2 regions of the Staphylococcus simulans genome follow, and region 1 is predicted to be linked to the other one. Evidence: riboswitches for the same ligand, from Rfam matches in the RefSeq annotation. Region 1 holds a riboswitch; the other holds the start of a gene.
The links. Region 1 has a riboswitch for thiamine pyrophosphate ahead of tenA (thiaminase II). Riboswitches for the same ligand answer to the same signal wherever they lie in the genome.
Positions count from the first base shown of each region.

Region 1 (3,200 bases):
TTTCACTTTCAAAAATTTCTAAACCATCTTTCGTAAATAGATAGTCTTTTGCGATATTGTCATCTTCGATATGACCACCTTTAATGACTACACCTTTACTGCCGATTTCTTCTATGAAGATTTTACCTGCTTTTTTAATCGCATCTTCATTATCTAATTTGAATCCTACAATTTCCTCTGCTTCAGGTAAGTTAGGTGTTGCAACATCAGCAAGTGGTAACAAGATACTTTGTAAGGCATGTTTACCTTTATCATCCATTAAAGAGTCTCCACTTTTGGCTAGCATTACTGGATCAATGACATATGGAATTTCAGGATGCTTTTCTAAATAAGTACGAATTAATTCCATCATTTCTTTTGTCGCAATCATGCCAGTTTTAATCGCTTGCGGTAATTCGTCATCAAACACACTATCTAACTGTTCTTCTAACCAAGATAATTCTAAGTTATGAATGTGTTGAACCCCTTTTGTATTTTGCGCTACGATACTTGTGATTGCGGCCATCCCGTACACACCGCATGCATGAAATGACTTTAAGTCAGCCATTACACCTGCGCCGCCTGTTGGATCTGTGCCTGCAATCGTTAAAGCAATTTTCGGTTTGTTCATAATTATTTACCTCCAAATTCCCATTGTTCTTTTGTATAAGCCATATTAAAGAAGTTTCGTTCATGTACTGTACTTTGTAGATAATTCTCTCTGACTTCTTGTCTCTCTGTATCTGTCATATGTTTAGTTAACTCATTCATTAATTGATTTAAAACATCGATTAATGCATCCATTTCTGTTTGATAGAATTCAAACCATTTTTTCAATATAGAAGATTGATTTAATCTGTCATCCTGCATTGCGCGTTTTGCTACTTCTGCATAGACATAAGGACAAGGTGCCATTGCCGCAATCGCATATGCAGCATTTTCATGGGCATAAACGTTGTAATACATATGTTTAATATAATGGTCACCACTTGGCGGCCACACTTTTTGTTGTACGATTTCGTGATACGGTTCACCCACGTATTCTGCCATGAATTCATGTGCTTCCACTTCACCATTCACAATGAATTGAATTTGATCAACTAGAAATCGAACACTTTCTAAATTCGGCATTTTAGGAATTAATAAAGCATAGATATTCGCAAACTCTCTTAAGTACGAGGCATCTGCACGTAAATATTGTCTAATTGACTCTTTATCTATATTCCCTTTTAACAATGCTTGAATGAAATTATCGTCATAAATTTGATCAATAATCGGTTGTGCATCTCTTTCAAGTGTTTCAGCAAAAGTCACTTTTATTCCTCCAATAAAAAAACTGCATTCCAACCTAGGAGTGCAGTTTCAGTATTTTTGCATCATGCATACTATGTATCTACTTTCCTACGTTGGTCTTAACCAAATCAGGTTTAAAGGGTCTAGTTTCCTATCTCAGCCAAAAGGCGCCCCTAGCAGTTTTTATTTAATTTATTTACATACTAAACATATCAAAGCCCTTTCATACTTGCAATGAATCTGTTTTCATAAAAAAAGCCGAGACCTTAGTCTCGACTTGAATTTTAACTATTTAACATTAATAACCCCAAGCACTTAATCCTTGTACGTTATATGCATGTACAGCTGAGTTGATTTGATCTTGAACTGTTGCTGTAGAACCATGACCAGGCATTGTTTGGAATAAACCGCTGGCACCTGATGGATTATACGCATTAACTTGTCCATTTGATTCACGTGCAATGATGTTTTCCCATACTGATGCAGATACGCCTGTACGAGCTTCCATTTGTGCTGCTGCGTATGCACCTGTAGAACCTGCAGTATTACCGTTAGCTAATCTTACTGAACCTGAACCATAAGATGCATATGATGGTGCACTGTATGATGCTTGTGGTGCGTTATAAGATTGTTGTGGTGCTGTATATGATGATTGTGGCGCATTGTTTGATTGCGCTTGGTTATAATTATTGTAAGATACTTGTTGCGTATTGTATGCATAGTGGCTGTCTGATTGTACAGCTGTTTGTGTTGTCGCAACTTTTTTAGGTTCTTTAACTTTTAAACTTTCATCTACTAAGATTAAGTCAGATTTTTTATCGTTCCATTTTTTTAATTCTTTGACTTTAACGTCGAATTTTTTAGCGATTTTATTTAAAGTGTCACCTTTAACTACAGTGTATTCACCTTTTTCGTTTAGATACTTTTCAGCGTCTTTTACTTTCTTCGCATGTTCAGCTTTTGATGATGATTTTGCTTGTACGTCTTGAGTTCCAATTCCTGTTGCCAATACTGCTGCAGCAGCTGTCACCGCTGTCGATGCTACTAGTAATTTCTTCATGTAAAATATGTCCTCCCATAAGGTGTTTGTATTAAATCATTTATTTGATGTCTTTATAATAGCATCTATCCTAATAACATAGGTTACAACAATATATATTTCTTGTGTCTTTCTTTACATACATATTACAAAAGGCAGGTTACCTCCTAAATTGGAGATAACCTGCCTGATAGATTTTTAACTATTTATTTATAATCAGTTAGCTGAATTATGCAGTAACCCAGTGACCTGCACCTGCGCCACCGTCATATAATTTAACAGCTGCTGCGTCTTGTACGCTTTCTGGTGCTGATGCTGGTGATTTACCTACCCATTCAGCTGGTGCTACTGAATCCCAAGTTGATTGTAAGAATTGGAATTTACCTGCTGCACCTGATGATGGGTTGATTGCGTGGATGTCGCCACCTGATTCACGTTGTGCAATTGCACGTAAGTGATCATTTAAACCAGCTGATGAACCAGTGCTTGCTGATTGTTGTGGAGCAGCTTGTTGAGCTTGAGGTGCTGCTTGTTGTGCTGGTGCTTGTTGAGTTGTTGCTTCTTGTGCTTGTGGTGCTGCTTGCTCAGCTACTGGAGCTTGTTGAGCTGCTGGTGCTTGTTGAGTTGTAGTTTGAGCTGCTGGTGCGTTACCGCCTGCTTGACCATAGCTCCAGCTCCAATATTGACCGTCTGATTCAAAGTTGAAGTCTAAACCATTATATTCAAAGTTAATATTATAAGCGCCTTCTTGTACAGGGCTTTCGTTTAATTGTTCAGGATTGTTTAATGCTGTTTCTGCTAATTGTGCTTGATCTGCATTTCCTTGTTCAGATGCGTGAGCTTCTGCTCCTACTCCTACTGCGAATAATGCTGCTGTTGCTGATGAAGC
Region 1 covers NZ_CP095100.1:964,228-967,427, reverse strand. Annotated here, with positions in the region: gene thiD (bifunctional hydroxymethylpyrimidine kinase/phosphomethylpyrimidine kinase) at 1-610, opposite strand, end outside; gene tenA (thiaminase II) at 613-1,293, opposite strand; TPP riboswitch at 1,361-1,457, opposite strand; gene MUA87_RS12800 (LysM peptidoglycan-binding domain-containing protein) at 1,571-2,332, opposite strand; gene MUA87_RS04260 (transglycosylase family protein) at 2,541-3,200, opposite strand, start outside.

Region 2 (3,200 bases), 500 kb from region 1:
TATAATTATACTACGGTTCAATTCTTAATTCCATATACAACTTGAATTTTAATTTTACTATTTAGGTAAAATAATTGTCATCTTTTTTTACGAAATTGAATCAAACTAGGTAAATAAAAACAAAAAAACAATCTCCCTAATCCGTGCGACTCATTTCACACTTTTAAAGAGATTGTATTTAAAGTCTATCTAATATGACTTCTCACAAAACTTCCTGTTGATCCATTTAACGCTTCTCCGCCTGCCATTTCAACTTTGGCGTAATTATAAGGTGATGTACCCCAGAGGTTATAGCCGTATGTGCGTAATCCATAGATACGATAATTACCATCAACCATGACTGATCCCGAAGCACCTGCACGGAATTTATCTTTGGTTTGTAGTTCTGTGCCGTTTGAAGATTTTTGTATGAATTTTAATTTACTCCAGTAGGATTTTGTATTATCTCCATTTTGCCATGGATAACCTACTGAATAGAGATTGCGATTATAAGTTAAGTTGTTAATTTGAGTATTCGACGCAAGAGGTAATGCTTGTGTGTAGTTCGTCAGTTTTTCTTTGGTATAGACTAATGCGACATCGGCTTGAGGTACTTTAACCACTTTCGTTGCGTGGAAAGTATAAGTTTTTGCCTTACCATCGCGATTTAAATCAAACGTAATATATTTAGGATTAGCTGCCGCACCTTTGGCATCATCTATCACGTGTGCATTGGTAATTAATGTATAAGGTCCTATAACAGTCCCTGTCCCCATACTGTCTTTACCTCTACCTTTCCAACCATCTTTATTACTAATACGTCCTACTGCTTTATATTTTCCTTTGTATGCATTTGCGATGTGTTTAATTTGTACATCATTATTAGAAATTCGCTTTGTTTTAGGATAAGCTTTAGACGCATTATAATCCGTCATCCCATTATAATAATAGCTACCTGCTGCTAACGTTTCTGTATTTGTTAAAGTTAAACTAGCCACAACCGCAAGTGATACAACTGCACTTTTGAATATATGTTTCATGTATATCCCCTTATGTTTTTTCTCATTGTATCACACATATTGACGGCTATATTTGCTTGTTTCAATAGTCTTACTTGTAAGCAGTAAAAACCTACAATGAAAGCGATTCGCTATTGCAATTTTAATGCAAGTGATTTATGATGTGTTTGTATATAGAAGGAAGTTATATTTCAAGAATGAAAAAGTCAGTCCAATACGTTAACGCCTCGCTACACGATTAGTTAAAGTATTGAATATGATGACTTCCTGAAATACTATGAATCAAATAATTTCAATAAGTCCACTGGAAGTGCCTGTTCCTACAGGCTGAGATCCTTATGTATGATAAGGAAATTCTTGGAACCTGATCTAGTTTATACTAGCGTAGGAAAGTGGCGTATTGTACGTTTAATGCGCTATTTTCTTATATGGAAATAGCGTTTTTTTATTTCGCTTTTCTTTCGACTTATTGATTAAAGAAGGTGAATCCATCGTGTGGGTCGCGATAACGCCATATGAACTCACAAAAACAACCATAGCTCAATATGTTGAAATAGCGCCTGTGATTGACTGTTTAATTGTACGAACTGCTCAAGCAACTCAAGCTACAGATATTCAACGCTTACTAGATGCTGGATTTCCTAAAGCTAAAATCACTGCGCATTCCAATATAAAACTATTTGAAAATTTTGATTTAAAGCGTATTCATTTTAAAGAGATGGACGAGCGTGCCTTTGAATTTAAAAACAAGTATCCAGATGCATGTGTCAGCATGTCTACACATCATAAAGATACAATTCAATCCGCTAAAAATCATCACTTAGATTTTGTGTTATTCGGTCATCTTTTCGAGACCGGTTCTAAACCAGGTTTACCGCCACGTACGCCATCTGAAATATCAGATGCCTTACAAGTAGATATGCCTACCATCGCACTTGGCGGTATTAACGAAAATACCTTATCACAAGTGCCGCATGGTTTTAGTGGTATCGCAGCCATTTCTTTCTTCTTACAACATGATATACAAACACTTCGCACCCTCAAGGAAGGTGAACATTATGTATGATTTAGCTATTATCGGAGCAGGCGTCATCGGAATGTCTATCGCAAGACATTTAAAAGACAGTGGTTTATCTATCGCATTAATCGACCGTGATATCGAAGGCAAACATGCCTCTTATAAAGCAGGCGGTATGTTAGGTGCACAAAATGAATTTAAAGAGGATAGCCCCCTCTTTCGTTTAGCACTTACATCCCGTGCTAAGTTCAACGCATTAAGTACAGACTTATTTTCAGAAACAGGTATTGATATTCAGTACCAACAAAATGGCCTGATTAAGTTAGCCACTCAAACAGAAGATGTCCCATCATTGAAACAACAATATGCATTTCTTCATTCACATGATGAGGATGTTCAAGACTTATCAGATACTGATTTAGCATTACTGACCAATCATTTAGTTAAAGGTACAGAAGCCATGATGTTTGTGCCGCACGACCATCAAATCAATGCTAATCATTATACTAAGGCACTTCATGCTTCACTCGAAAACGCACCAAATATTGATCGCTTCTCACACACGAACGTAACCGCAATTCATCGTGTCGGTGAAGGTTATGATATTGAAGCAGAGCGTAACGGACGTCGCACTTTAACAAAAGCACATAAAGTAATTGAAGCCACAGGTGCTTGGGCTGGCAATGTCTCAGAACAACCAGACATTCAAGAAGCAGTCAGCGGCGTTAAAGGCGAAGTCTTGCTCGTTGAAAATGAAGACTTAGATTTAAAACAAACGTTATTTATGACTAACGGATGCTATATCGTACCTAAACCCCCGCATCGTTTCTTAATCGGCGCAACAAGCTACTTTGATGATTACTCTGTCGGTGTATCTGAACAAGGTAAAACATGGTTATTAGAAGAAGCGATTAAACGTGTGCCTGAACTTGCGAGAAGCAAAGAACTCAAATACTGGTCAGGTATTCGTCCATGGACTAAAGAAGAACAGCCGATTATGGATGAAGTACAAGAAGGATTATGGATTATCACTGGCCATTACCGTAATGGTATTTTATTATCACCTGTTATCGGTGAATTAATGGCCGAATGGGTTGCGACTGGACATCGTCCACAAACACTCGAACCCTTTCAATTTGAATTAAGGAGGGAGAAACATGAAGTGCATCATTAATGGTGATCCG
Region 2 covers NZ_CP095100.1:468,364-471,563, reverse strand. Annotated here, with positions in the region: gene MUA87_RS01830 (trypsin-like serine peptidase) at 186-1,019, opposite strand; TPP riboswitch at 1,295-1,406, shown strand; gene MUA87_RS01825 (thiamine phosphate synthase) at 1,492-2,064, shown strand; gene MUA87_RS01820 (NAD(P)/FAD-dependent oxidoreductase) at 2,057-3,190, shown strand; gene thiS (sulfur carrier protein ThiS) at 3,174-3,200, shown strand, end outside.
Region 2: another riboswitch for thiamine pyrophosphate. It lies ahead of MUA87_RS01825 (thiamine phosphate synthase); the one in region 1 lies ahead of tenA (thiaminase II).